3 regions of the Chryseobacterium sp. KCF3-3 genome follow, and region 2 is predicted to be linked to each of the others. Evidence: riboswitches for the same ligand, from Rfam matches in the RefSeq annotation. Region 2 holds a riboswitch; each other region holds the start of a gene.
What was found. Region 2 has a riboswitch for cobalamin ahead of ACKTTZ_RS15090 (T9SS type A sorting domain-containing protein). Riboswitches for the same ligand answer to the same signal wherever they lie in the genome.
Positions count from the first base shown of each region.

Region 1: it holds a riboswitch for cobalamin, as region 2 does, so the genes downstream of both, prpB (methylisocitrate lyase) here and ACKTTZ_RS15090 (T9SS type A sorting domain-containing protein) in region 2, are expected to answer to the same signal.
Region 3: it holds a riboswitch for cobalamin, as region 2 does, so the genes downstream of both, ACKTTZ_RS10260 (TonB-dependent receptor) here and ACKTTZ_RS15090 (T9SS type A sorting domain-containing protein) in region 2, are expected to answer to the same signal.

Region 1 covers NZ_AP035792.1:3,108,771-3,119,144, reverse strand. The annotation lists gene ACKTTZ_RS14090 (hypothetical protein) at 1-316, opposite strand, end outside; gene ACKTTZ_RS14085 (glycosyltransferase) at 434-1,288, opposite strand; gene aspA (aspartate ammonia-lyase) at 1,379-2,779, opposite strand; gene ACKTTZ_RS14075 (N-acetylmuramoyl-L-alanine amidase) at 2,852-3,877, opposite strand; tRNA gene ACKTTZ_RS14070 (tRNA-Ser) at 4,013-4,097, shown strand; tRNA gene ACKTTZ_RS14065 (tRNA-Pro) at 4,113-4,187, shown strand; tRNA gene ACKTTZ_RS14060 (tRNA-Arg) at 4,230-4,303, shown strand; gene ACKTTZ_RS14055 (hypothetical protein) at 4,625-5,191, opposite strand; cobalamin riboswitch at 5,440-5,633, shown strand; gene prpB (methylisocitrate lyase) at 6,081-6,989, shown strand; gene prpC (2-methylcitrate synthase) at 6,976-8,130, shown strand; gene ACKTTZ_RS14040 (bifunctional 2-methylcitrate dehydratase/aconitate hydratase) at 8,164-9,615, shown strand; gene ACKTTZ_RS14035 (CoA-acylating methylmalonate-semialdehyde dehydrogenase) at 9,681-10,374, shown strand, end outside.
Region 2 covers NZ_AP035792.1:3,325,183-3,335,556, forward strand. The annotation lists gene ACKTTZ_RS15065 (hypothetical protein) at 1-136, opposite strand, end outside; gene ACKTTZ_RS15070 (alanine dehydrogenase) at 136-1,326, opposite strand; gene tsaE (tRNA (adenosine(37)-N6)-threonylcarbamoyltransferase complex ATPase subunit type 1 TsaE) at 1,394-1,801, opposite strand; gene dnaG (DNA primase) at 2,117-4,105, shown strand; gene clpP (ATP-dependent Clp endopeptidase proteolytic subunit ClpP) at 4,217-4,903, shown strand; gene ACKTTZ_RS15090 (T9SS type A sorting domain-containing protein) at 5,253-6,359, opposite strand; cobalamin riboswitch at 6,422-6,614, opposite strand; gene ACKTTZ_RS15095 (esterase-like activity of phytase family protein) at 6,839-8,107, shown strand; gene tpiA (triose-phosphate isomerase) at 8,185-8,943, opposite strand; gene ACKTTZ_RS15105 (TerB family tellurite resistance protein) at 8,999-9,346, opposite strand; gene ACKTTZ_RS15110 (BT_3928 family protein) at 9,457-10,374, opposite strand, start outside.
Region 3 covers NZ_AP035792.1:2,299,201-2,309,574, forward strand. The annotation lists gene ACKTTZ_RS10235 (superoxide dismutase) at 83-757, shown strand; gene ACKTTZ_RS10240 (hypothetical protein) at 762-1,136, shown strand; gene ACKTTZ_RS10245 (MbnP family protein) at 1,333-2,163, shown strand; gene ACKTTZ_RS10250 (cytochrome-c peroxidase) at 2,156-3,205, shown strand; gene ACKTTZ_RS10255 (transporter) at 3,218-4,165, shown strand; cobalamin riboswitch at 4,258-4,443, shown strand; gene ACKTTZ_RS10260 (TonB-dependent receptor) at 4,552-5,640, shown strand; gene ACKTTZ_RS10265 (TonB-dependent receptor domain-containing protein) at 5,676-6,584, shown strand; gene ACKTTZ_RS10270 (YncE family protein) at 6,581-7,714, shown strand; gene ACKTTZ_RS10275 (hypothetical protein) at 7,729-8,922, shown strand; gene ACKTTZ_RS10280 (DUF5074 domain-containing protein) at 8,950-10,374, shown strand, end outside.

The sequences.
Region 1 (10,374 bases), 220 kb from region 2:
GCTTGGAAGCTTTTATGAAATTAAGATTATGAGAAATAACTGCTGTATTGTACTTTTTTGTGATCGCTAAAAATGTATTAAAATAACGGTGTACCGTGCCTATGATCACAAGATCATACCCTTTTCCCTTTAACTGATCCAGAATCATAGAACTATCTGATAAAAACACAGCTTCATGGCGGTGACTTACCTGATCTTTGATTCTTTTTGAAAAATAATAGTCTACCGCAAAATCCTGAGAATCTTTCATAATATCCATGAAAGCCTGGGCAATTTCTGCGTGGGTATCTATTTCTATGTAAGCTATTTTTTTCACGGGTTAACGGGAGTTATATCATAAGATTTGGCTAAAGCCAATCGATTTTATTTTTTATTAAACGGGTTTAAACCCGTTCCTATTGATGAACATTTACAACATTTAGAAAATCACCTTCTACATTTTCAGCCATTTCTTCTTCAACATTCTCCAACGCTGATCATTAACGGCTTTCTGTTCTTCTTTCGTGATTTTCAGTTCTAATTTCTCTGATCTGCAGCTTTCATAAGAGTTGATAATATCAAAGAAAAATGAAGCAGATTTGCTTTTCATAGCTTCTTTTGAAGAGGCAATATAAGCCAGAAACCTGTTCAGTCCCAAGAAATAAAAATATCTTCCGTAATAATCCGCAGGACGTATGGTGTAATCGGCTCCTTTTACTTTAATCAGCTTTACATGGAGCTCCGGAAGTACAACTTCTTTCCATCCCAGATGATCCAGCAATATGGAATCAATATTATCCCAACCCAATGTTTCCCTTAAACCACCGATCTGCACAAAGCATTCTTTACGGTAAGCCTTCATAGGACCTCTTACATGATGTTTATTGGAATTTCCTTCATACACCCAGCTTCCTTCTTTTTCTATGTACAGAAGCCCTCCAACAAGTCCGTATTCAGGATTATTGATAAAAGCTGTTGCTACATCCGCCAGATAATTTTCCGGAAGAATGATATCAGCATCAAATTTACAGATGATATCAAATTCATCTATAGATTGAGTCTGAAGTCCGTTTTTAAAAGCGTGAACGACTTTAGAACCTGGCTGATGTTCAGATTTCTGTAGGTTGACTGTTTCAAAACGGGAATCAGTTTCTGTATAGTTTCTGATGACCTCAGCTGTTCTGTCTGTAGAACCGTCATTCACTACCACTACTTTAAAATCTTTGCTACTTTGCTGTTGCAGAGAAGTAAGAGTAAATGGGAGGTTGTCTTCTTCGTTATGGGCAGGAATTATGATTAAAAACCTCACGGAAATGATAAGTTGATTAATGATGAAGGATCAATGATAAGAAGCCATTTCGGAAATCAATTATCATTGATCTTTCATCGTTGATAGAATTTATTTGTTATGCGGTTTCAGCATGTTTTTCGGATCAAGAATTTCATCCAGCTTTTCCTGAGAAAGAATTCCTTTTTCCAAAACAAGGTTGTAAACGCTCTTTCCTGTTTCCAATGCTTCTTTTGCAATCTGTGTAGACTGTTTGTACCCGATATAAGGGTTCAATGCTGTTACAATACCGATGCTGTGTTTTACCATATTCAGGCAAATTTCTTTATTGGCAGTAATTCCAACCACACATTTGTCACGAAGCGTATCTAACGCATTGCAAAGGAAGTTGATATTTTCCATGATGGCATGTGAAAGTACCGGTTCCATTACATTCAGCTGTAATTGACCTGCTTCTGCGGCAAAAGTTACAGTAAGATCATTTCCGAATACTTTGAAACAAACCTGGTTTACCACTTCCGGAATTACAGGATTTACTTTCCCTGGCATGATAGAAGATCCTGGCTGCATTGGCGGCAGGTTGATTTCAAAAAGACCAGCTCTTGGACCTGATGAAAGTAATCTTAAATCGTTACAGATTTTGGACAGCTTCACCGCAAGACGCTTTGTAGCTGAAGAATAAATCACATAAGATCCTGTGTCAGGAGTAGCTTCTACTAGATCCGGTGCTGAAACAATCGGGAATCCTGTAATCTGAGCTAAGTTTTTAGCACAAAGAGTAGCATATCCTACCGGAGCATTTAATCCAGTTCCGATAGCGGTTGCTCCCATATTTACTTCTACAAATAGGTTGGCATTGTTATTCAGTTTGGAGATATCCTCTTCTAAAGTGGCTGCATAAGCTTCAAATTCCTGTCCCAAAGTCATTGGAACGGCATCCTGAAGTTGTGTACGTCCCATTTTAATAACATCATGGAACTCCTGTCCTTTTGCACGGAAAGCTGTGATAATTCTTTCCAGTTTTTCTACCAATCCGATATTCATCTGAAGCAATCCCATTTTGATTGCTGTAGGGTAAGCATCGTTGGTAGACTGAGAAAGGTTGATATGGTCATTAGGTGAACAGAATTCATATTCTCCTTTATTTTTCCCTAGCTTTTCCAACACGATATTGGCGATCACTTCATTCGCATTCATGTTGATAGAAGTTCCTGCTCCTCCCTGAATCATATCTACCGGAAACTGCTCATGATATTTCCCTTCTACAATTTCATCACACGCTTCTGCTATTTTAAAATACAGGTTTTCGTCTAGAAGTCCTAGTTCATAATTGGTTTTAGCTGCTGCTTTTTTTACAAACGCCAATCCTTTTATGAAATCCGGATATGAAGACAAAAGCTGCCCTGAGATTTTAAAATTGTTGATAGCTCTTTGTGTCTGAACCCCATAATAAGCATCTAAAGGCACATTCAGTTCGCCTAATAGATCACTTTCTTTTCTGAAATTTTCCATTACAGATATTTTACTGTTTTTGATCGTTTAAAGATAGCAAAAACGCATCTAACCGATGCGTTTTAATTTGAATTATTTTGTTGGATATTTTTGATTTAAAGCCTGGAGTATTGCCCATGTTTCGCCATCCATAATTCCGTCATAATTCTGTGGACGGAAATGATACTGGAAAGCTTCAATTGTTTTTTTGGTAGCATCATCCCATTTTCCGCTAAGATCAAGTGCATATCCAAATTTCTGCAATGAAGTTTGAATAAGGAAGATAAAACTGGCCTCATTATATCTTGCCGTAATATCAGCCTGTGCTGCCTCAAGATAAGTCTGTTTAGCGGCTTCATCATACCACATTCCAACCTGGTACTCATCATACAGTTTTTTCCATGGGAACATAGGTCCCGGATCCTGCTTTCTTGTAGGTGCAATATCGGCATGCGCCAATACATTCGTAGGCTGAATCTGATATCTTGTCACAATATCTTTAACCAAGGCAGCTACTTTTTTCACCTGGTCATCGCTAAAAGGAGCAAAAGTTCTTTTGCCGGTAGCATCTGTAGTATAGCCTGTATTTACAATTTCAATACCGATAGAATTATCATTGAGATTTTTGTCATTTCTCCAAGCGCTTACTCCTGCATGATAGGCTCGCTTATTTTCATCTACCAACTGATAGATCTCGTTATCTCCTGTATTATTTACCAGATAATGGGCACTCACTGCCTGCTGGGTAAGAACAGTAAGAGATTTATCGTCCGCAAGAGCTGTATAATGTAATATAAGATAACGTTGTCTGAAATTCTGGGCTATCGCAGGGAAATAAGTTTTCACCACCTTGTATCCGGCTGGTTTTGCAGATACAATAGAACCATAACTTGCCGTATTATCATTTTTTGTTGGGTCTGCTATATTAGTAGTAAAAAAGTCTACTCCATGATCAGATACAACTTTTGGTTTTGGAGCGACCGGAGGAGTTGTTTGAACCGTCGGTTTCGCCTGTGTTATTGGGGTTTTCGGTTTGTAAGTATTTTTTTTTACATTTTGTTGAGAAGTACATGAAAAAACAAAAGTGCTTAATCCGATGATATATAATGTTTTACGCATCAGTTTGGTTTTTGAATGATTTATTACCTCAAAAATACACAAAAATTTCTTGAATTTTATTTGGTAAATAAAGAAATCTGTTCTATATTTGCACTCGCAATAACGGAACAACGATCATTAAAAAATAAACAAAAAGGAGGGTTGCCGGAGTGGTTAACGGAGCAGTTTGCTAAACTGTCGACGCGAAAGTGTCGCAAGGGTTCGAATCCCTTACCCTCCGCTCTTCTTATATATTCGGGGCGTAGCGTAGTCCGGTCATCGCGCCTGGTTTGGGACCAGGAGGTCGCAGGTTCGAATCCTGCCGCCCCGACTTTTTAATGTGCTTATTTACTAAGCGAGAATCAACTTCTAAGGGTGCGTAGCTCAGCTGGATAGAGCATCTGCCTTCTAAGCAGACGGTCAAAGGTTCGAATCCTTTCGCGCTCACATAAAGACTTACTATTTTTAGTAAGTCTTTTTTGTTTTTATTCCTTACTTAAAAATCATTGATAAAACAGACTGGATAGAGCATCCCGATTTCAATCGGGACGGCAAAGGTTCGAATCCTTTCGCGCTCACATAAAGACTTACTATTTTTAGTAAGTCTTTTTTGTTTTTATTCATTACTTAAAAATCATTGATAAAACAGACTGGATAGAGCATCCCGATTGAAATCGGGACGGTCAAAGGTTCGAATCATTTCGTACTCAAAAAAAACTTCACTTATCAAAAATGAAAATCTTCTACAGAGAAGTTATTAATATAAGATTAATGATCTGTAAAATATTGCCCAAACCATTGATCAAAACTTTCTTTATATCGAGCCTGAGCATTTTGAATCAACACATCAGGTTCTTCAATCTGGCTTAAACCGTAATCTCCTTTCATCCACCTCAAATATTCATTTAAATCCGGACTCTCTTCATAATCCTCTTCATCTCTATAAAAATAAGCTTCATCAAAGTCTACTGAAATCTCAGTGTCAAAAGTGAGCAAATGTAAAAACTGTACACTATTTTCAGCGACAATATGAACTCCACCTTCATCTCCAAAAACCACAACAGGCATTTTATTTAAAGGCTGATCCGTTGCATTATTCCAGATTGCATAGAATGAACCTGAACCATTGGCCTGAGCAAAAGGCAGCATACTATTCAAAAAACTTTCATCATCACTCCAGCTTTTCAGTCCGGATTTACTATCGATTAACACACCAAAGCCTTGCGAATAATTTTCAAACGAGGAAATGGTATTCTGGAAGTAAATCAGTTTTTCAAGCTCTACAGGAACTTCACTCAAACCCAGATTTTGTTTAAATTCTGCAATGTCTACCATAATCAATAATATACGATTAATAAAATTTATAAAATGAAAGAAGAACAGTAAATTTATTAACTATCTTTAATTTTTCGGTTATCTTTTATATTAATTTAACAACACAAATAATCCGTTTTCACCCTAAAACACCCATCACAACTTAAGCATTTCCAATAGATTACAGTAAAAAAACTATTGATTACATAAAATATCTTTTTCGTTATTATAAAATACTTATATTTACCACCAAGGAGTTCTTAAAACCTTCTTTATCAACCGAAACTGGTTACACTTAGCTGTGTATTAAAAGGGAATCGTGTGTAAATCACGAACTGTCGCGCAACTGTAAGTAACAAACAAAAAGTTTTTATCAATTGATATCCACTGTATATTTTTCATATGGGAAGGATGATAAAAACCGTTACAAGTCAGGAGACCTGCCTATTTCGTATTGACGATGCTTTCGCGATTTGAAGCTTACAGTCAGGTATGATACGATATGGATATAGTGTGATAAAAACAGTTTTATCAACCTATGTTATTTTTTTGAGATGGATATGAGTGTACATTGGGTACTTCTCATGATTCTGTGGCTCATTCGTATCCCCTTTCCGTAATTTTTCTTTCTTCATAAAGCACCGCGAAGTTTACTGAGGACTTTTTATAGGATTTAATCAATGTAAAAAGTAATGGTGTACCAAAGCAATCTTAATTATTCGTGGAGTCGTAACAGGTTTATTTTACAGACCTGCTCAGGAAGATTTTATCAAAATTCTCATCAGCTGCAGGATAGTAAGATTTCTCAAATTGTCACCCATCTTTTCTTTTTTTACTCAAAAGCTATGTCTTTACAGATTCCCGGCTTCTTCACTGATAAACAAATTTCAACTCAACAATACATATTAAAATGATCAAAAATGAAAACTGGAAATCCCCCGGCCTGAAATTCCGGGAGGCAATGGAAAAAGAAAATCCCCTTCAGATTGTGGGAGCCATCAATGCCAATCATGCATTATTGGCACAGCAGGCTGGTTTTAATGCAATCTATCTTTCAGGAGGAGGTGTTGCTGCAGGATCTTTAGGAATTCCTGATTTAGGGATTACCACTCTGGATGATGTACTCATAGATGTTCAGCGTATTACTAATATTTGTGATTTACCCCTTTTGGTGGATATTGATACAGGATTTGGACCTTCTGCCTTTAATGTTGCCCGAACTATTAAATCATTAATCAAAGCTGGTGCAGCAGCCATTCACATTGAGGATCAGGTGGGTGCAAAACGTTGCGGACACCGTCCTGGAAAAGAAATCGTAAGCAAAGAGGAAATGGTAGACCGACTTAAAGCGGCTGCAGATGCCCGTACCGATGAAAATTTTGTGATTGGAGCCAGAACAGACGCTTTTGCAAATGAAGGTCTTGAAAAAACATTAGAAAGAGCCATCGCCTACAAGGAAGCTGGTGCAGATTTCATTTTTGCCGAAGCAGTACCCGATTTAAGTTTTTATCAAAAATTTGTTGATGCTGCCGGAATCCCCGTATTAGCCAACATTACTGAGTTTGGGATGATCAAAATGTACACCGTTGAAGAACTGAAAAACGCAGGTGTAGGGCTTATCCTCTACCCTCTTTCCGCATTCAGGGCAGCCAATAAAGCAGCACAGAATGTCTACCAGCATATCCGTCAGGATGGAACACAAGCTAACGTACTGGATACGATGCAGACCAGAGAAGAACTCTATCAAAGCATCGGCTACTATGATTATGAACAAAAATTAGATAACCTTTTTAAACAAAATACTCATGTCAACGAATAGCGAACCAACATTTAAACCTAAAAAAAGTGTAGCTCTTTCAGGGGTAACAGCAGGCAATACTGCTCTTTGCAGTGTAGGAAAAAGTGGAAATGACCTTCATTACAGAGGTTATGATATTTTGGATCTTGCAGAAAGAGCACAATTTGAGGAAGTAGCCTATCTTCTGATTTATGGCCAGCTGCCTACTGAAGCTCAACTCAAAAACTATAAAGCAAAATTAAAATCACTGAGAGGACTTCCCCACTCTGTAAGAAATATCTTAAAAAGTATTCCGGCAGCCGCACATCCAATGGACGTTATGCGTTCAATGGTTTCAGCAATCGGAAGTATTCAGCCTGAAAAAGATGACCACAATGTTGCGGGAGCAAGAGATATTGCCGACAAACTACTGGCTTCCTTCAGTTCAGGACTTTTATATTGGTATCACTATACACACAATGGCAAAGAGATCAATGTAGAAACGGACGATGATACTATTGGCGGACATTTCCTTCATTTGCTGCATGGTAAAAAAGCACCGGATTCGTGGGTGAAAGCAATGGAAATATCTCTTAATCTGTATGCTGAACATGAGTTTAATGCATCTACGTTCACTGCCCGAGTTATTGCCGGAACCTCATCGGACTTTTATTCTTGTATCACAGGAGCTATTGGTGCTTTGAGAGGTCCAAAACATGGAGGAGCCAATGAAGTAGCTTTCGAAATCCAAAGCCGCTACAATTCTCCTGATGAAGCAGAAGAAGACATCAGAAAACGTATTGCTGACAAAGAAGTAATCATCGGATTCGGACATCCTGTTTATACCATATCGGACCCAAGAAACGTAGTGATAAAAAAAGTAGCCAAAGAACTTTCCGAAGAAGCCGGAGACATGCTGCTGTATAATATTGCTGAAAGACTGGAAACTGTGATGTGGGGAGAAAAGAAAATGTTCCCGAATCTGGACTGGTTCTCTGCGGTATCTTATCACCTGATGGGAGTTCCCACATTGATGTTCACTCCGTTATTCGTTATCTCCAGAGTCACAGGATGGAGTGCACACATTATCGAACAAAGACAGGATGGAAAAATTATCCGCCCAAGTGCCAATTATACAGGCCCTGAAAATAAAGACTTTGTCAACATCGAAAACAGAAAATAAAAAATCAATTCATAATTAAACTAAAAAATAAAGATGTCATCACACATTTCAAACGAAAGACCACAGCCGGATCAGGTATTAACAGATATTGCAGATTATGTATTACGCTATGAAATCAAAAACGATTTAGCCTGGAAAACAGCACACTACTGTTTATTAGACACGATCGGATGCGGATTGGAAGCACTGACTTATCCTGCATGTACCAAACTTTTAGGACCTATCGTAAAAGGTACTGTTGTTCCGAATGGAGCTAAAGTTCCTGGTACACAGTTTCAGCTGGATCCGGTACAGGCTGCTTTCAACATTGGAGCAATTATCCGATGGCTTGATTTCAATGATACCTGGCTAGCTGCTGAATGGGGACACCCTTCAGATAACCTGGGAGGAATTTTAGCAACCGCTGACTGGCTTTCAAGAACGAATATCGCAGAAGGAAAAGCTCCGCTGAAAATGAAACAGGTTCTGGAAGCAATGATTATGGCTCACGAAATACAAGGCGTAATTGCGTTAGAAAATTCATTCAACAAAGTAGGTTTAGACCATGTTTTATTGGTGAAACTAGCCTCTACAGCCGTTGTAGGAAAACTAATCGGTTTGACGCGTGATGAATTAATCAATGCCGTTTCTCTAGCATTTGTTGATGGACAGTCTTTAAGAACATACCGTCACGCTCCCAATACAGGAAGCCGCAAATCATGGGCTGCAGGAGATGCCACTTCAAGAGCTGTACGTCTGGCATTAATTGCCCAGACAGGCGAAATGGGTTATCCATCTGTATTAACTGCAAAAACATGGGGATTCTATGATGTATCTTTCAAAGGAAATGAATTCAAATTCCAGAGAGATTATGGTTCTTATGTGATGGAAAATGTTTTGTTTAAAATTTCATTCCCTGCAGAATTCCACTCTCAGACAGCTGTAGAAGCAGCTATGACTTTACATCATCAATTAAAACAATCAGGAAAATCTGCTGAAGACATCAAGAAAATAACCATCCGTACCCACGAAGCCTGCATTCGTATCATTGATAAAAAAGGTCCATTGAACAATCCTGCTGACCGTGATCACGCTATTCAGTACATGGTAGCAGTTCCACTGATCTTCGGAAGGCTTACTGCTGCAGACTATGAAGATAACATAGCATCAGATCCAAGAATCGACATCCTTCGTGATAAAATTGAATGTGTGGAAGATGTACAGTTCACCACAGATTATCATGATCCTGAAAAACGTTCGATTGCCAATGCTTTAACGGTAGAATTAAAGGACGGAACCGTGCTGGAAGAAATCGTTGTAGAATATCCAATCGGTCACAAACGCAGAAGAGAAGAAGGAATTCCTGAACTGATCAAGAAATACAAAGTAAATCTTGCCAGAATATTCCCGGAAAAACAACAGAGAATTGTATTGGAAAACTCTTTAGAATACGATACGCTTGTTGATCTGGATGTCAACGAGTTTGTTGATCTGCTGGTAATATAATCTAATAAGAAGTTGAGAGTGAAAATAAAAATTCACTCTCAGCTTTTCACCTCAATCTAAAAATCATGTCACAAAAAGTAACAATATTAATCAACGGAGATTTTATAGAAAGTAAAGCGGTACAGCATCTTCCTGTAGAAAATCCTGCTACCCAGGAAATTCTTGCAGAAGTCCCTTTAACGGAATTATCTGAAATAGATCAGGCGATAGAAGCAGCTAAAGAAGCCTTCAAAACATGGAAAGAAGTAGCTACTCCGGAAAGAGCCAGATTCTTTCTAAAATACCAGCAGCTTTTAAAAGAAAATCAAAAAGAAATTGCCGAAATCCTTTCCAAAGAAAATGGAAAAACATTCCCTGATGCCATGGGAGATGTATGGCGCGGCATTGAAGTGGTAGAGCATGCCTGCAACATTCCAACGCTCATGATGGGAGAAACGGTAGAAAATGTAGCGAGAGGTGTTGATACCTATAGCTATATTCAGCCTCTTGGAGTCTGTGCAGGAATTACCCCTTTCAACTTTCCCGCAATGATTCCTTTATGGATGTTCCCTATGGCCATTGCCTGTGGAAACACCTTTATTTTAAAACCTTCAGAACAAACCCCGATGACCTCTATGAAAATGGCTGAGCTATTTTTAGAAGCAGGTTTTCCTAAAGGAGTTCTGAATATTGTTCACGGATCCAAAGATCAGGTTAATCACATTCTGAACCATCCGGAAATCAAAGCCATTTCATTTGTAGGCTCAGTTCCCGTTGCGG
Region 2 (10,374 bases):
CTTTGGAAAGGCTTTCCGCAATGACACGGCTGTTCGGTAAATATCCGCTGCAGCTTGCCCCTTTTTTGTTTAAAATAAAAAATACGATCAAAAGCCCCGGAACGAAGCCTATTGCATAAAATTTCAGTTTTTTCATTAGAAAATTAAAAGATTGATATCGTGGTACGTAAGTCCGAAACGGTCGCAGATGATCTTCTTGGTATGTCTTCCTTTGTACATATATAAGCTCTGCTTCATTTCGTTTTTGCGGATCAGCATGTTTTCAAAGCCGCCCTCTTCGTCATAATTTAAAATATAGGAAAGGAAGAAATTTGAGATGGCCTTGGTGGTGGTTCTCGGCATTCTTGAAGTAAGGTTCGGAAGTCCGCAGTGGATAACACCGTGTTTGATGACATAAGGATCTTCCATGGTAGTAAGTTCTGAGGTTTCAATAACTTTACCGTTATCTATGGTAATGTCAATAATGACACTCCCTTTTTTCATTTTCATCACCATATCTTCAGTGACGATGGGAGTCATATTCAATCTTGGAAGAGCTCCTATCACTACATCAGCACGTCTTAAGCTTTTGCTGAGTTCTTTAGGATCAATAATGGAAGTCGGTACACGGCTGTCAACAATCGTGTGAAGTCTTCTCAGCTTGGATAAAGAATTGTCAAAAACCTTTACGCTGGCTCCTAAACCAATGGCTGCTTTCGTTGCAAATTCGCCTACAATTCCGGCTCCAAGAATCACTACTTCTGCAGGTCTTACTCCTGTGATCCCTCCCAGCATTAAGCCGTTTGATAAGGCCAGTAATTCTGAAGCATATAAAATGGAAACAGTTCCTGCAATTTCTCCAATTAATCTTACCAATGACAGCTGTTTGTATTCATCAACGATAAATTCAAAAGCAATGGCGTTTATTTTTTTCTCTGCAAGTTTTAAGAAATATTCCTTGTCTCTGAGGTTGATCTGAAGTGCCGAAACCAGATATGTATTAGGTTTCATGTACTCAATTTCGTCTTCAGTAGGAGGGTTGACTTTCAGAATAAGATCCTGCCCGAAAGCCTCTTTAGGATCATTAGTGATCTTCGCTCCTGATTCGGAATACTGTAAATCTGTAAAAAACGAACCTTCCCCGGACCCGGATTCTATAATGATCTCATGGCCGTGCTCTACCAATACCTGTACGGCGTCAGGAGTGATGCAGGTTCTCCTTTCGTTGAGACAGGTCTCTTTAGGAATTCCAATACTAAACTGTTTTCCCTTTTTAATAACCTCCAATTTTTCCTCTTTCGGCATTAATTCTTCTTCTGTGAAAGGAGTAAAAATATTTGTACTCATCCTTAAATTAAATTATGTCTTACAGATTGTTATTTACACTCAATTAATGAGCAAAGATACATAATATTTAATCGAATGAAACTTCTCTGTTTTCACCCGTGTTCACAATACTCATTGTGTGATAGTTGAGACCATAAAGCTCCTCTTCATACACTTCCGGCCACTCGATAATGCATAAAAAAGAGTTGTCCAGATACTCTTCAATACCGATATCATAGACTTCTTCAATGTTTTTTAAGCGGTAAAGATCAAAGTGATATACTTTTCCTTTTTCTGTATTATATTCATTCACAATAGAGTAGGTAGGTGAATTGACTTCATCCTTGCTGCCCATATTTTTAAGCAGAAATTGGGTGAATGTGGTTTTACCTGCTCCCAGATTTCCCTTTAATAAAAGAATATGATGCTGTAATTGAGGAATGATGCTGTCAACAACTTCCTGCCAGTCTTCGATTGTATTGATAGTGAACTGCATATACTAATTTGTTTTGCAAAAATAATGATTTATGAGTTTTTAATGAGAAATTAGAGGCTAGAAATTAGAAATTAGCGGTTGAAAGTTAGAAGCTGAAAGTTATTAATTATGAATGATGAATTATAAGTTATGAGTTTAACTCCTACACATTCAAACCCTACTACCAAAAATCTCGAATCTCGTCATCCCGGGCGCAAAATGTTTCCACTCTCTAGCCCTCAAACCCTCAAACCCTCAAACTCTCAAACCCAACAACTCGAATCCCGAAACCCGAAACACTTCCAACTTCTCCATAAAATTACTTAATTTTACAGCATGATTTCCAAACAGACCATTGATAAGATATTCTCCACAATCCGCGTTGAAGAGATTGTAGGCGAATACGTGCAGTTGAAAAGGGCAGGGTCTAACTACAAAGGACTCAGTCCGTTTCATGAAGAAAAGTCTCCGAGTTTTGTGGTTTCACCCAGCAAGCAGATCTGGAAGGATTTCTCCACAGGAAAAGGTGGTACAGCCATTTCTTTCCTTATGGAAATTGAGAACTTTACTTATCCTGAGGCACTTCGCCACGCTGCCAAAAAATACGGAATTGAAATTGAAGAAGATCAGCGTGAAATTTCTGAGGAAGCAAAAAATGCCCAGACAGAAAAAGATCTTTTATATAAGATTCATGAGGTTGCCAATACTTATTTTCAGGAGATTCTTTGGGATGATCAGGAGGGTAGAAGTATAGGTCTTTCTTATTTCAAAGAAAGAGAGCTGAAGGATGATATCATTAAAAAATTCCAGCTGGGATATTCTCCGGAGAAGAAAAATGCTTTCACGGCTTATGCCCTGGAGAAAGGGTATACCAAAGAAATTCTTGAAAAATCCGGACTTTCTATTTTCCCTGAAAACACTCCTGCAGGCGTAGATCGTTTTAGAGAAAGAGTTATTTTCCCTATTCACAGTTTTTCCGGAAGGGTTTTAGGTTTTGGAGCAAGGATTCTGAAGAATAATGTCAAGACTGCGAAATATCTCAACTCACCGGAAACGGAGATCTATCATAAATCCAATGTTCTTTACGGATTAAACCAGAGTAAACAGGCTATTTCAAGGAAGAATGCCTGTCTTTTGGTGGAAGGATATATGGACGTGATTTCACTTCATATGTCCGGAATTGAAAATGTGGTAGCAAGTTCCGGAACGTCTTTGACTACAGAGCAGATTAAACTGATTAAGAGGCTTACAGAAAATGTAACGATTCTTTTTGACGGTGATAATGCCGGTATCAAGGCCAGTTTCCGAAGTATTGATATGCTCCTGACAGAAGGAATGAATATCCGTGTTTTACTTTTTCCTGATGGAGACGACCCGGATTCCTTTGCCAGAAAACATCCGCAGGATTACGTTGAAAAGTACATCGAAAATGAAGCGATGGATTTTATCGACTTTAAGGCGGAAATTCTGTTGAGAGATATCGGAAATGATCCTATCAAAAAGGCTGAAGCCATAAGGGATATTGTAAAATCGGTTTCTTTTGTACAGAATGCCCTGAAAAGAGAGGTTTATCTTAAAGAAGTTTCCAATAAATTCGGACTTTCCGAACAGAGTCTTTTCAATGAACTGGATGTTCAGAAACAGATCACGCAGAATCAGACTCATCATGTTCAGCAACAGCAGAAGGAAAAAACAGCTGCTCCAAAGATGGAAGTTGTGCCTTTGGACCAGGAAAAAGAAGATCCTTTTCTGTATGATGTACTGTTCATGGAGAACAAGCTGGTAGATCATATGCTGATGTTCGGAGATATTATTCTGAAAAGAAGAAATGATCAGAACGAGGAATATGATATTACCGTTATTGAAGAAATTCTTCATCATTTCGAAGAAGAACAGTATATATTTTTAGTCAAAGAAAATGAGATCATTATCAATCAGGTAAGGGAAGGGATTCAAAAAGATGAGTTGAGAAGTGGAAACTTTTTTGTATCTTTTATGGACGAAGAAATTACTACCAAGGTTGTAGATGCTTTAATTCCGTTGGATGAGCTTGAAAACTGGGCTTCCAGAAATATTTATCCTCCCAATTATGGTGATAAAGTGGCAGATCAGATCAAGGGAGATGTTTTGCTGCATAAATACAGATATATTGACTATCTGATCAAGGAAACGGCTAAAGAACTCGATCAGTACAGCAGTACGGATGAAGTAAAATATTATGAGCTGATCAAAAAGATTACCCTGTTGAAACAGGCGTCTATCCGATTGAATAATATGATCGAATATTCACCTATCAAAGGAATATATGTAGATAGAAAAAGATAATTTGACGTCAGGTTTTTGAGTATTCTGTGACAAAAAGTCCTATAAAATTTTAGGAATAAATATTGTAATTTAAACTTCGAGAATATTTAAAAAATAATACATAATAAAAATATGGACATTAAAAAAGAATTCAGAGATTTCTCTGTAAAGCATTTAGGAAACAACGGTTTGGTTACCGATCAGTATATGGGAATGTATGGCCCAACGAATCTTACTCCGTACATCATGGAAGAAAGAAGATTAAACGTTGCTCAGATGGACGTTTTCTCCCGTCTGATGATGGATAGAATTATCTTCCTTGGAACAGGTATTGATGATCAGGTAGCAAACATTGTTACGGCTCAGCTTTTATTCTTAGAAAGTGCTGATCCTTCAAAAGATATTCAGATCTATATCAATTCTCCTGGTGGAAGTGTATATGCAGGTTTAGGTATTTATGATACGATGCAGATCATTAAGCCGGATGTAGCAACAATCTGTACAGGTATGGCTGCTTCAATGGGAGCTGTATTATTGGTTGCAGGAGAAAAAGGAAAACGTTCTGCGCTTAAGCACTCAAGAGTAATGATTCACCAGCCTTCAGGAGGTGCTCAGGGAGTTGCTTCTGATATGGAAATCAACTTGAGAGAGATGTTGAAACTGAAGCAGGAACTTTATGAAATCATCGGTCATCACTCAGGACAAACATACGAGTGGGTAGAAAAATCTTCTGACAGAGATTACTGGATGACTTCTGAAGAAGCGAAAGGCTACGGAATGGTAGATGAGGTTTTACAAAGATCTACAGAGAAAAAATAATTGATTTTAAAATCATAAGAAAACCGCACCAGATTGGTGCGGTTTTTTTGTTGGATTTGTATTTTAATCACTCATTTAAGTTATTTACCAAATGCTTAGACTCCTGTGGAAAGACACAATTGGAATAATGGTTTATCCATACAGTTTGTCATTCCGTAAGAATACAGCATAAGGATTCAACAACAGATGTGAGAGAAAAATTACAAACCAGATCAAAATTCCAACTGAAGGGGTAAAAATTCCCCTCCGCTGGAGGGGTGGCGAAAATTCAAAGAATTTTTGACGGGGTGGTTTTCAACAGTATATTTTACTCACATCTTCACAAAAAAAGCGACTCAAGTCGCTTTCTCTATTTCTTAACAATCTTATGGATCGTTGTATTTTCAGAGGTCTTAATTTCCACAAAATAAACTCCAGAGTTTAAAGAATGAATATCAATCTTAGTAACTTGGGAAGTCATTACTTTCTGTCCTGCTACAGAATAGATATTCACTTCTTTCAGTTTCTCAGCCGTTTCAATCTGAATAAAATCACTTGCCGGGTTTGGATAAATATTGAGTTTTTTCTTTGTCACAGAAGAAATTCCTAAAGTCAGCTGTGCTTCAGAGGGTGTAAATGGTCTTCTTAGCCCAAAGCTCAACCCAAACCAATCATTATTGCTCAGCTGAATCTGAGAAAGGCTGGCTTTTGTTTGCCAGCTTGATAGATCTTTTCCTTTATATAGCTTCCAGCTGTCTGATCCGGAAGCATTCCCTGCAAAGGAATTCAATGATAGAGTAGCAATCTGATTATTCGCTAATGCAAAATTAAAATAAGAAGCCTGAGATTGGATCAGTTGTAAAGCCTGCTCAGCATTGATACTTCCGTTGTATGTAATTCCAAAAACAAAAGAATTCGCATTTCCGTTGGCATTATCAGTTCCGAAATCAATAACGACAAGGCTTTTATTAGTTCCTGTTCCCACCCAGTTCGTAACCTGAGACGGAGTAAACCAGGCAGAACTGTAGGCTGGAACGGGAGAAGAAGGAGGAATATCGTAATGATCAAGGCCGTAAGTCACTCCATACCATTTTCCGTCCTCCAAAGGCGTATAACCTACACCATTGTTCCATGTCATGTTTGATGAACTGGATCCGGACCATGTTATCCAGCTGTCATCAACAGTAGATGTGTGATGATTATAATTCAGAATAGAAAGATATCCCGTAGGAATGTCAACCTGCATTTGGGATTCTGCTGCCACAATTGCATTGATAAGATCTTCCATCAACAGGCCATCGCCGTCAAAACGATATCCCCATGCATAAGAATTGGGAGAGCTGTCATCATTAAAATCTGCAATGAAATATGCTTTTTTAGAACCTGTTCCTACCCAAAATTTAATGTCGTTTTCTGTAAATTGGGCCGACAATACCTGCATGCAAAGCAGTAAGAAAAAAAGATAGATTTTCCTCATGATATAATTAATTTAAAGTTTTATTCCCGAAACTTATCTTCAGAGGAGAAATAATTCTTTCTCTGAATCTGGTGCTTTACGGCAGGTCTCCTGGCTCACATCTTACAGCTTCCTTCCCGGATTTTCAGGTCCAGTGGTTTTTCGTGCAGTAAGTTTAAACAGTTTACAGTTGCGGGTACAGCCCAAGATTTGAATATTATTCTCACTTGATTCCCTATTAATGAACATTGTTCAGCCTTAAAACGCTGCAAATATATCATATAAATTGATAAGTCCGTTTTGTGAATTATTTTCCTTTAAAAAGTTGATTTTCAAATTGATTAACGATTGGGCTGGATTCTTGGTTTTTCATTTTCAAACAGGTTCTTTTATTATTTATCTTCAATGCATTCTGTCTGTTCTATTGTTAAAAAACAATTATCATTGTATTTAAGATCAGTTTACAATCAAGCCCTATTTTCGCAGCCATAAAATAGCATATGAAAAAATTACTATGTTCTGTGGGTATACTGGCTGTATTGGCTTCCTGTAAAAGTGATGACGATACCACAATGATTAATCAGGATATTAATTATTCCAAACTACCTCAGGAATTTCCATTTACAAAACTGGCTACAATAAACGGTGTGGATGTTATTAACGGTGGCTTTGGTTCCGGAGCAGCTGCTCATCCTACAAGAAAGGGAGAATTTTATGTCATTACAGATAGAGGTCCTAATACCGACTTCCAGAATGGGAAAAAGTTTCTTGCTCCTAATTTTACTCCAACCATTATGCATTTTAAAATCAATGCTGACGGAAATGTAGAGGTCATCAAATATATTAAACTTAAAAATCCATCCGGACAACCTATTACAGGACTTCCAAATCCTGTAGGAATGGGAAGTACCGGAGAAGTAGCTTATGATGCTTCCGGAAATGTTTTGGGTACTGATCAATATGGTCTTGATAGCGAAAGTATTGTTGCTGCCGCTGATGGTACATTCTGGGTTTCTGATGAATATGGTCCACATATCGTACATTACAGTGTAGACGGAGTAGAAATGGAAAGAATAAGCCCTGTTGGCGTAAATACAGGACCAAGAAAACTACCAGCTGTTTTAGCAAAAAGAAGAGCCAACAGAGGAATGGAAGGACTTTGCATGACTCCGGATGGAAGAACATTGGTAGGTACAATACAATCCATGATGTTTGTTCCTAGTAAAGCATTGGCCACCAATACTACTTTAACGAGAATTGTCACTTTTGATATTATTACAGGGCAAACCAAGCAGTTTTTATACAAACAGGATGGTGGCGCTTCTGATTCGGTGTGTGATATTACAGCCATCAGCAATAATGAATTCCTGGTGATTGAAAGAGACGGAAATTTCGGTTCTCAGGGAGGAATCAAAAAAGTATACAGAATCAATCTGAGCAATGCTTCCGATGTGAACGGAGCCGATATTAATGCGGTGGACGGAATGAAAATTAACGGAAAAGCTTTAGAGCAGTGTTCATGGGATGAAATTACCAATGCAGGAATAAAAGCTGTTACCAAAACATTAGCCGTAGATCTGGTTGCAAAACTGGGTTACGAGCATGATAAATTCGAAGGAATTGTTTATTTAGGAAATAATAAACTGGCTGTTTTCAATGATGATGATTTTGGAGTAGTGGATGATGGAAACGGAAATCCAAAAGCTAAAATTTTACCTAAAACGGGTAAAGTAGACAAAGGAACAATGTATGTAGTCGATATTCAATAATTAGATTTTTTTAACGGAAAAGCGGCGGAATCTTCGATTCCGCCGCTTTTTATTGGATGATATATAAATATTTTATATTAGTTAAAACCTTCAATAATCTTAGAGAAATCCTCTAATTTCAAAGCTGCTCCTCCAATCAGACCTCCGTCGATATCCGGCTGAGAGAAAATTTCTTTAGCATTGTCTGGTTTTACAGAACCTCCGTAAAGGATAGAAACCTCATCAGCAACTTCCTGTCCGTATTTTGCAGCGATGATACTTCTGATGTGTGCATGGATTTCCTGAGCCTGCTCCGGAGTTGCTGTTTCTCCTGTTCCGATCGCCCAAACCGGTTCGTAAGCAATCACTACCTTCTTAATTTCTTCAGCAGAAAGTGTGAAAAGCGCTACTTCAGTCTGGTTTTTTACTACCTCAAGGTGCTGTCCTGCTTTTCTCTGCTCAAGAGTTTCCCCGTTACAGTAAACAGGAATAAGACCTTTGTCAAGAGCTAATTTGATTTTTCTGTTACAGTGAGAATCTGTTTCTCCGTGATACTGTCTTCTTTCAGAGTGCCCGATTAGTGATCCGGTTGCATCAATAGATTCCAGCATATCTGCAGAAATTTCACCAGTATAGGCGCCGCTTTCATGCTCGCTCATATCCTGAGAAAATACTCCTATTTCATCCTTTTCAAAAACATCTTTTGCCATCATCAAATACAATGCAGGTGGAGCAATCCAAACCTCACAGTTCGTAGCATTGTTGTTTTTATAGCTTAGTAACTGAATCATTAATTGTTGTGCATCAATTACATTTTTGTTCATCTTCCAGTTTCCTGCAACTATTTTTCTTCTCATAAGATTTAAATATAGATTTATTTATTTTTTTAAGTTTGTGCAATGTGTTGAGCGTTTATAATCCCCAAAGGTTTTTCAACAGTACGTAGAACGTATGTTCCTCTTCCGTTACTTTATTATCAGCTTTGATCAGTGATTTTGCAAACTGAACAAATTTCACACGCTCGTCCTCTGTAGAATCTTCGTGGAAACATCTTGCATGGAATTCAAAATGATCTTTCCATTCTTCAGGCTGCAAAAGAGCCAATGTTTCAAGCTCGTTGTCAAGATTCATTCTGAAAGGAAATTCATCCGCCATGTATTGCTGTACCAGCATTCCTTCCTCAGGAGCAAATTCTCCGTCTACAGAAGAAAGGATCATAAGTAAATGATAACCGGCGATTGATTTATTTGATTTTTGCATGAGTTGTTGTATGTTTAAGTTTAGTGTTTAAATTTGATAATTGATAATTAATACATGATTATTTCTCGTCAAAGAAAGATCATTTATAAGTCATCATTCATCATTTATAATTAATTAACGTAGTCCTTTGCAGGCTGTTTATCTATAATTTTTCCGTTTTCAAGAATCAGTACAAATGGGTTGCTTCTCGCTATTGTTTTGATAGCAGTTCCATCCATCAGTACATTTTTGATGGTTTTAAAAGTATTAGGTTCTGTGGAAACTCCGTAGATAAGAGCACCTTTCTGTGCTTTTACCTTCGCTTCTACTTTTTGAAGCAGATCTGCAGGAATCTCTTTTGGATGATATGAGAAAACAAGAACTGCTTTTGGTGCATTAATGATTTCCTGAGTAACTTCCATTCCTGTAGGATCTTCAATCTTGAATTTTACAATTTCAGATTTATAGCCTTCTTTAATAAGGACAGATTCATTCTTTCCATCTTCAATTTTCCATGGAGAGCCTTCTGCCCAGTATTCTGTTTTTTTGATATAATCATCCTGATTTACTTTTACAACGGCTCCTGTTTTCTGATTTTTCAGCGTGTAGAAAGTTTTATATTCAGAAGGGTTTTTATCAATTTTTGCTTTTTCAGCTTTTATATCAGTCCCGATTTTATAATCACGGAAATCAATAATAGGTTCATGCATAATTCCTTGAGCCATAACATAAATCATCCCTAAAGAAAAGACAGTTAAAAGGATATATTTAAAGGTATTGGAAGACTCTTTCTGAGTAATTCCGTACTCATCTTTTTTACGGAAATCTTTTCTGTAAAGGATAAATAAGATAATCAATCCTACCAGCAGTACAACATCTTTTAAGAAGCTCTGCCAAGGAGTGAATTTGATAGCATCTCCAAAACATCCACAGTCGGTTACCACATTGAAATACGCTGAGTAAAATGTAAGGAATCCAAAGAAAACACAAAGTGCAATTAATATGGACAAGGTAAACTTAAGCTTTAATTTAAGCAACAGCATAAATCC
Region 3 (10,374 bases), 1.0 Mb from region 2:
TAAGACATCAATAACTTCCAACTTCCATCATCCTTCCTCCCGCTTAACAAGAAAACATTGTTCAACCATAAACAAAAAAATTATGAAGATTTTGAAAATAGCTGCCCTAAGTGCAGTTTTCGCGGCTCAGTTTGCACTGGCTCAGTTTAAGCAGACGCCTCTGCCTTATGCTTATAATGCCTTGGAAGGAAATATTGATGCCCAAACAATGGAAATTCACTATTCAAAACATGGAGCAGCATATGCCGCCAATTTGAATAAAGCCATTGCGGGAACTCCACGGGAAAAAGAAACTTTGTTTCAGATTCTTTCGAATGTTTCAAAACTGCCTGCTGCAGTGAGAAACAATGCTGGTGGTCATTACAACCACGAACTGTTCTGGACGGTTCTTACGCCCCAGAAAAATACACAGCCTTCCGCAAAACTAGCAAAAGCGATTACGGAAACATTCGGAAGTATGGATGCTTTTAAAGAAAAAATGGCTAAAGCCGGAGCAGATCGTTTCGGATCAGGATGGGCATGGCTTTCTGTGGATAAAAGCGGAAAATTATTTGTTTCTTCTACTCCTAACCAGGACAATCCTTTAATGGATGTAGTGGAAGAAAAGGGAACTCCTATCTTCGGAATTGATGTATGGGAACATGCTTATTATTTAAAATATCAGAATAAAAGAGCAGATTATCTTAGTGCGATCTGGAACGTTACCAACTGGAAAGAGATCAGCAGAAGATATGACGAAGCGATAAGCAAGAAGTAGTCAAATGAAATTATTTTACAGCATACTTTTTACCTTGTATATGGTGCTAAGACCTTTAGTGCCCGTGGTAGAGTATGCTGTAAATTATGATTATATCGTTAAAGTTCTCTGTATTAATAAATCCAGACCAGAGGTTCACTGTAACGGAAAATGTTACCTGAGTAAAGAGTTGGCAAAAACCAATGATTCGGAATCTTCACCTTTTCAGAAACTCAAAAACTCAGGACAGAAAGTCCTTGACACCTATATCCTGCCTGAGACCACAGAGATCAATACTACTGGAAAACTTCCGTTTTTCAATTTCAATTTTACCTACGAAACAGCTTATTCTTTTCTGTTTCTTACCCACATTTTCAAACCACCGGTTTTTTTAAGTTAAACGATTACTATTCAACCACAAAAGTCACAAAAGCTTACATCAATTAAGAATCAAAGATTTTTAAAAAGCTTAAGTGTTCTTATTGTGCATAAAACTTACCACTTGACAAACTTAAGTGTAAAAACTTTTGTGCCTTTTGTGGTAAAAAAGAATGTTTTTGCATTCAAAAATTATAATTCAACTTAAAAAATCATCAATGAAAATTTATAAATTTTTATCACTATTCTTTATTGCCTTTACTTTATTCTCTTTTGTAGCCTGCGAAAGCAGCAGGGATGACGAAAATCCACAGGATACCACACCCGGAAACCTTCAGATCAAATTTGAAAACGGATTTAATAATGTAGGAGATATCGTTTTGAATCAGACCGTTCAGACATCTTCCAACGGACAGAAACATAACTTTTCAGCCTTAAAATATGTCATCAGTAATATTACATTGATAGACGAAAACGGAAATGAATTTAAATACAACGAAAATAACCCTGATAAAGGTGCTTTTATCGTAGATCAGGCAGATGCTGTAGCCGGAATTATATACCTTAATCTGGATGGTATTCCGAAAAACAATTACAAGAAAATAAAATTCGGATTGGGGATCAGTCAGAAAGCGTACTTGCTAGGGCAGGACGGACAAGCTGAATTCTGGACAAAAGCCAAGCAAAAAGGAATGTCGTGGTCATGGGCTGCCGGCTATGTCTTTGTAAAGCTGGAAGGAAAATATGGAAATGACACTCCTGCTAAAGAATTCATGAACCATACCGGAAATATGGGAAATGTTACTGCTAATCAGCAACCCGATCTATACCGTGAAATCACATTGAATCTTCCGACAACTGCAAGAGTAACGGCAAAAATTCGACCTTCTGTTCATATTCTGGCAGATCTGAACCAGTTTTTGAGCGGAGATAAGGCTCTTACCCTTACAACGGCCAATGATATGCTGATGGGCTCAAACCAACACCTGACAGATGTTACCAACAATCTTACGAAAATGTTTAAAGTAGACCACGTTCACAATGATTAATTTTTTGATTAAAACGATACTGGTTCTGTTTGTATTGGGATTGAGCTGTATTTCATGTTCTGATGAGGTGATTCAGCCACTGGAAAAAGATGAAGCCTACAACCTGCAGTTTCCTTCTTATTTTCCGGAAATGACTTTTGATAAATCCATCAATCCGGTCACCAAAAACGGAGTGGAGCTGGGACGGAAATTATTTTATGAAGGCAGACTTTCCCGAAATAATACTATTTCATGCGGCTTCTGTCATATTCAGGAAAATGCCTTTACCCATCATGGTCATACGGTAAGCCATGGAGTAGACGACAGAATAGGAATCAGAAATGCACCACCCATTCAGAATATGGCCTTTTTTAAAAGATATATGTGGGACGGAGTGATTCATAATCTGAATGAACAGCCCATCAGCCCGATTACTGATGTGAATGAAATGGACAGCTCCATACCGGAAGCTATTTCAAAGATAAAAGATGATCAGAAGTATAAGAAGCTGTTCAGAGAAGCTTATGGGGACGAAGCTATTACAGGAGAAAGAATTCTGAAAGCATTGTCACAGTTTATGGCTTCTTTAATTTCTGCAGATTCAAAATATGACAGATTCAGACAGGGAAAGGAACAATTGACTTCAACAGAATCTCAAGGGATGGCTTTATTCGGACAGAAATGTGCCTCATGTCATAGCGGAGAACTGTTTACGGATGAGAGTTTCAGAAATACGGGAATGTATTACAATACAGAATTCAAGGATGCGGGACGTTACAGAGTGAGCCTGAATCAGGTCGATTGGATGAAATTCCGTGTTCCGAGTTTAAGAAATGTAGAATACACCGCACCTTATATGCATGACGGAAGGTTTTACACGTTAGACGCTGTACTCAATTTTTATTCAGATCAGGTAGAAGATAATGCCAACCTTGATCCACAGCTGAAACAGAACGGACATGTGGGAATTGCCATGAATAGTCAGGAAAAACAATCAATCATTGCGTTCCTGAAAACATTGTCGGATAAAAGTTTTATATCCAATCCAAAATTTGCAGAATAATTTATAGAAAACATGAAGAAGATTATAGTGATAGTAAGTTTGATCCTGTTGAGTCAGTATCAGGCAAAAACCATTAGAGACAGTGCTTATAGTGCTCCGGAAACCTTTAGCAGATTCGATTTTGATGATGATTGTGATGCCTGTGGGTGTGCTGCAGGAAACGGATCTTCCGGCTTTGAATCTTTACTGAATCCACAGTTTATCGGAATCAAATACTTTGCACAGCATTATAAAGCGAAAGAGAACTTGTTTGTAAAAGACCTGACACAGGATCAGTATTTCAATACGCTGCAGCTTTGGGGGAAAATTCCACTGACTAAAAAGTTGAGTGTATATGCGAGCCTGCCATTCCATTTTCATGAGAAGAAAACCATGCAGGGAGATATTAAAATCAATGGGATTGGAGATCTGAACCTGATGGGAATTTATCAGCTGATGAGCTCTAAAGATAATTTCCATCACCTGAGCGGAGGTTTGGGTGTGAAAATTCCTTTGGGAAAATTTGATGAAAAAGGAGCATCCGGAGTCAATCCGAGTTTTCAGCTGGGAACCGGAAGCTGGGATTATCAGGCAGCTTTGAATTATAAGTTTCAGAAAAATAAAGTAGCCTTATTGGTCAATACAGATTATACCATCAAAACAGAGAATAAGAAAAATTACCGTTTCGGAAACCAATGGAATTATGCTGCAACAGGTTTTTATCAGGTTGCGGGGAATGAAAAATCTATTTTTTCTGTAAAAACGGGAGTTCAGGGAGAAGTTTATGCTCAGAACAAACAGTTCGATGAAGCCTTGCCTAATACTGCTGGAAGTGCTTTGTATGGAAAATTGGGATTTGAAGCTTCTTATAAAAAACTCAGTCTTGGAAGTGAGATCATGCTTCCTATGTATACGCATCTGGCGGGAGGAGATATTGAAGCAAAATCGAGATTCAGTGTTTTCCTGAATATTGGAATTTAAAGTGACACCCTCAATAAAATGACGTTAAAGCTCCTTCGGGAGCTTTAATTGTTTATGAATCATGATTTTAATTGGGGATTAGGAATAATTATTTATCTTTGCCGAAATTTGGTGAGCCCTAAAAAGCTCTTAAAAGGGAATCCGGTGAAAATCCGGAACAGACCCGCTGCTGTAAGCTCCGCACCAAAGTTTTTGAAGAATATATCCACTGTTTTTTAATGGGAAGGATTTCAAAAATGGAGTAAGTCAGAAGACCTGCCAGAAAATAATCGTTTGACGCTTTCGTGGAATAAAGCTTAGGACATCAATGATTCTGTGCAGTGACAGCTGTGCTTTGTCGTTGTATTCTTATATCCATTAGCGTCTTCATTACCCTAAATGAGCTAATGGCGGCAAAACTAATTACTTCTGCAATTCATAAAGCTGTTTTCACAATATTGGTGATCACATCTCAACTTTTATCTTCTCAAACCAAGAAAAACGACAGCCTTCAGGAAGAGACTATTAAAGGAATCAATCTTTACAAAAAGAATTTTAAAGAAATCCTTCCGGCACAAATCCTACAGGGAGAGCAGCTGGAAAGACTGAATAGTCATTCTGTTGCTGATGCACTGCGGTACTTTTCAGGTGTTCAGATTAAAGATTACGGCGGATTGGGTGGTTTGAAAACCATTAATATCCGAAGTATGGGAAGTCAGCATGTGGGTGTTTTCTATGACGGAATTCAATTGGGAAATGCCCAAAACGGACTGGTGGATCTGGGACGATATTCTCTGGATGATCTGGAAGAAATATCATTGTATAACGGACAGAAAAGTGAGATTTTCCAGCCGGCAAAAGACTTCGGGTCTTCAGGGGCTATCTATTTGCAGCCTAAAATACCAGTATTTAAAGGAAATAGAAAAACCAATTTGGTGATAAGAGCAAAAAGTGCTTCCATTGATCTCTTTAATCCTTCATTCCGGTTGGAACAGAAGATTTCAGACAGGGTTTCTGCCAGCTTCAGTGGAGAATTTATGCAGAGTGACGGAATTTACAGATTTCGTTATGCCAAGAAATATCCTGATGGACAACAGGCTTATGATACCATTGCAAAGAGACAGGATTCAGATATTCGGGCAAAACGTTTTGAAACTTCTTTAAACGGAACTTTAAATAACGGAAGCTGGAATATCCGTGGTTACGGTTATATTTCAGACCGCGGAATGCCGGCACCTATTGTGAATGGCCGTTTCGAAGGAAGAGGAGCGAGGCTTTCCGATGAGAATTATTTTGTACAGGCTAATCTGAGAAAAAAACTGTTCCCGAAATTTGAAACACAGCTGAAAGCAAAATTTGCTTACGATTATACCCATTTTATGGATACGGTTCGTTCGCAGTCTATTATTTATACTGATAATACCTATTTCAAAGAGAGCTCTACCTTTCTTCATCGAATATCTATTCCATTACTCCCAATTGGGATGTCAGCCTGAGTGGAGACTTTCAGTACAATAATCTGGATGCCAATCTGGATAACTTTTCTTATCCTACACGTTATACCACATTGGTCGCATTGGCGACAACCTATCAGTGGAACAGATTCAAAATTCTGGGAAGCCTTTTAGGAACCTTTACTTTTGAAGAAGTAAGAAAAAATAAAAGACCGGGAGATGCCAGAGAGTGGACGCCAGCCGTATTTATGAGCTATCAGCCGGAAATCATTCCTGAGCTTACCCTAAGAGCTTTCTATAAAAGGATTTTCAGACTTCCAACCTTTAATGATTTGTATTATACCAATATCGGAAATACTTATCTGAAACCGGAATTCACCAATCAATATGATGTAGGATTTACTTATCAGAAGAATTATACCAACCGTTTCTTTAAAACATTTTATGCTAAAGTAGACGGTTACTACAATAAAGTGCAGGATAAAATTGTAGCTGCCCCTAACGGAAGCATGTTCCGCTGGCTGATGATGAACCTGGGAATGGTTGAAATCATTGGAGCTGATGTGAATGTGCAGACTGAGTTTCAGGTGGGAAAAGTCAATTTTAGACCATTGCTTTCTTATACTTATCAAAGCGCAAGAGATATCAGTGATCCGGAAGATACTTTCTATCGCAATCAGATTCCTTATACACCATGGCACAGTGGATCTTTCAGTCTGATGGCAGATTATAAAGACTGGAGTTTCAATTACAGTGCGATGTACGTAGGAGAAAGATATGATGTGAATCAGGATAACATTCAATACAATTATGTGCAACCTTGGTATACTCACGATCTCTCTGTTCAGAAAAAATTCAACTGGGCGAATCATCAATTTAAAGTAAGTCTTGAGATGAATAATATTTTCAATCAATACTATGATGTTGTCCTCAATTATCCAATGCCTGGAAGAAACTTTAAACTTATTCTAAACTTCACCCTATGAGAAAACTAAACTTTTATTTTTTATTTTTTGTATTAGCTTTTCTTACCTCATGCCGTACCGATGAAATTATTGTCCGTCAGGAAGTGGTAGAAGGACTTCCTTCAGAAAATACGGCAATAAAAGGATTCTATATGCTGAATGAAGGAAACATGGGAAGTAATAAATGTACCCTTGATTTTTTTGATTACACCAAAGGAACTTATTACCGGAACATCTATGCAGAAATCAATCCCAATGTGGTAAAAGAGTTAGGAGATGTAGGGAATGATATTAAGGTGTATGGAAGTAAACTTTATATTGTTGTCAATGTTTCCAACAAAATTGAAGTGCTGGATGCCAAAACGGCCAAACGTATTACTTCTATTCCATTACAAAACTGCAGATACCTTGCTTTCAAAGATGGTAAAGCATATGCCAGCAGCTATGCAGGTCCTGTAGCCATTAATCCTAAAGCACCAAAAGGAAAAGTCGTGGAAATTGATACCACTTCTCTTTCCATCCAGCATGAAGTGGTGGTAGGATATCAGCCGGAAGAAATGGAAATTGTGGGTAATCAATTGTTTGTGGCCAACTCCGGAGGATACAAAGCTCCCGATTATGACAATACTGTTTCGGTAATCGACCTGAACACTTTTACAGAACTCAAAAAAATAAATGTTGCCATCAATCTTCACCACATTAAAAAAGATAATTACGGAGACCTCTATGTAACTTCAAGAGGAGATTATTATAATGTTCCTTCCAGTTTGTATTTAATAGATGCAGCCACGGGAACTGTGAAGAAAAACTTCAATCTCTCTGTGAGCGAAATGACAATCGTGAATGATAAACTGTATTTCTATGGGAATGAATTCAATTACAATACCCACAGTTATAAAAAAACATTTGGAATCATTGATGTAAAAACAGAACAGATCATCGCCAACAGAATTTTTGACAAAGAATATGAAGATGCCATTAAAACACCTTACGGAATTACCGTGAACCCAATCACAGAAGATATCTACATGACAGATGCCAGAAATTATGTATCCATGGGATTTGTGTATTGCTTTGATAAAAACGGACACTTTAAATGGAAAACGGAAGGCGGAAATATCCCTGCCCACTTCGCTTTTTTATACAAATAACCAAACTTTAAGAAATGAACAGAAATAGCTTTACTTATTTGAAAATCGGATTTCTATCCTGCTTCCTTGTAGGAGTGATAGCCTGTAAACATGATGATGAAAATGAATTTACATTTAATGGCCTTGATGACTCCTATACCATTGAACGTTTAAAGGTTTTGAGTATTCCTACCAATGCTTCAGGATCAGTTACATGGAGTATTAATGATTCTATTATTTCTCAAAATTCAGAACTTGAATTCATCAGTCCTACTGCAGAAGCTTATCCTTTGACTTTAAAGATTAACAATAAAGGAAACGAGCAGGTTTTTCATTCTAAAATAATTGTCACCAAAGAAAAAACACCTTATAGTAAATACATTTCCAAAGTATTGGAGTTCCGTCCTGCTGTAGGGCAGTTCATGAACGAAATTCCGGAATATTTACCTGGAAATACTACTGCAAATATGCTTCAGAAAGCAAACGAATCTTTGGTAGGAGGTAATTCTACCATGATCAGTCTCGGTGGATATGGAGGATATGTAGTGTTCGGTTTTGATCATACGATTCCCAATCTGAATGGACGTGATTTTAAAGTACTGGGAAATGCATTCTTTGGAAATGATGCAGCAGATCAACGTTCAGGATCTTGTGAACCGGGAATTATTATGGTAGCCTACGACAGGAATAAAAATGGAAAGCCGGATAATGATGAATGGTATGAAATTGCAGGCAGCGAATATTTCAAAAATGCTACAGTTAAAGACTACAGCATAACCTATCATAAACCTAACGAAAATAAAGTACCTGTACCCGGAACTGAATTCTGGCAGACTGATGTAGAATATATCAAGTGGAATGACAATCTGGGAAATCAGGGATTCAAAACAAAGAATACCTTTCATGCCCAGAGCTATTATCCTTTATGGTTTACAGATCCTTCTTACAGTTTTTCAGGAACCAGACTTGCAAATAACTTCTTCGATCAGAGTGGTGACGGATCTTATTGGGTAGGAAAATCATACGAGTTCGGATATGCAGACAATGCTCCGAATAATGATGATGCCTCCAATATCGATATTTCCTGGGCGGTAGACAGAAGTGGAAAATATGTGAAACTTCCGGGAGTCGATTTTATGAAAATATATACAGGAGTGAATCAGGAAGCAGGATGGCTTGGTGAAGTTTCTACAGAAGTGGCGGGAGCTTACGATTTACATTTCAAATAATATACAATCTATTTAAATTAATAAAAAATGAAAAAGTTTTATCTTTTTATGATGCTTTTTCTGTTTGCAGGTTTATCAACTGCACAGATAAAAGTTCAAGGTGTACCCAGAAATGATATTTCAGGGATCAGCAAGCTCAATACCACTACCATCAGTTTTTCTGATATTCAGTATTGGGTAGGATCAGGAACCAACCAGGCTGCTTTTGTAGTACAGTGGAATGACAGTAAGAATCCTGATGCCATGGTTTGGGGATTCAAATGGAACGGAAATGCTACCGGTGAAGATATGCTGAAAGCTATTGCTAAGGCAGATCACAGATTATATACATTGCTATATCAGGGAACACAGTTTGGATCAGCTGTTGGTGGAATTGGTTTTGATCTGAACGGTCAGGGAACTAATGCACTGATCAAAAGCGGAAATACCACTTATCCTTTATACCCGGTAAATGGTTTCGTGAATACGACAGCCTATGATTTTGACAGCTACACGATTGTAGATGCGGCTAACGATCACTGGCAATCCGGATGGACGGTTAACGGGTACTGGTCATATTGGGTAAAGAACCCTGCAGATGCTGATTTCGGATATTCTAGCGTTGGAGCTTCTTCACGTGTATTGGAAAACGGTTCTTGGGATGTCTGGAATTTTAACGTAGGATTTAATCAAACTCCTATTTCTTCTACCATCACTCCGGTTTCTCCGTATGTTGCTTCCAATAACTTTACCAATGGATATTTCATGGTGAATGAAGAATGGTTCGGTCATACTAACGGTTCTGTTAACTTCATTGATAACAACGGACAGATTAACTATCGTGTGTACAGTAACGCAAACAATAATCAGGCTTTTGGCGCAACTACACAATACGGAACAATCTATGGTGATAAATTCTATTTCGTTTCAAAACAAGCTGCTGATGGAGGAGATACTCAATATACTCCTGGAGGAAGATTGGTTGTAGCCAATGCGCAGACCATGCAGAAACTTGCAGGATTTAATAATATCGGAGGTGGTGATGGTAGATCATTTGTAGGAGTGAACGAACATAAAGGATACATTGGTACTTCTACTGGAATTGTTACTTTCAATATTGATAATTTACAGGTAGGTTCTTTAATTACCGGAACAGGTGGAAACGGACAGATCGGAAACATGATCCGTACGTCACAATATGTTTTTGCGGTGAAGCAAGGAGTAGGAATTTTAGTGATTAATCCTAATACTGATACGATAGTGAGTACAATTGCCGGAGGTTTCTACTCAGTTGCTCAGGCTAAAGACGGAAGTGTTTGGGGAATTCAGGATCAAAAACTGATCAACATTAATCCTACTACTTTTGCTACTCAGGTTTATAATATTCCTACAACGAAATATATCGGAGACTGGGGCGCATGGAATGCCGGTAAATTTTCAGCAAGTAATAAAGAGAATGCCTTATATTGGATC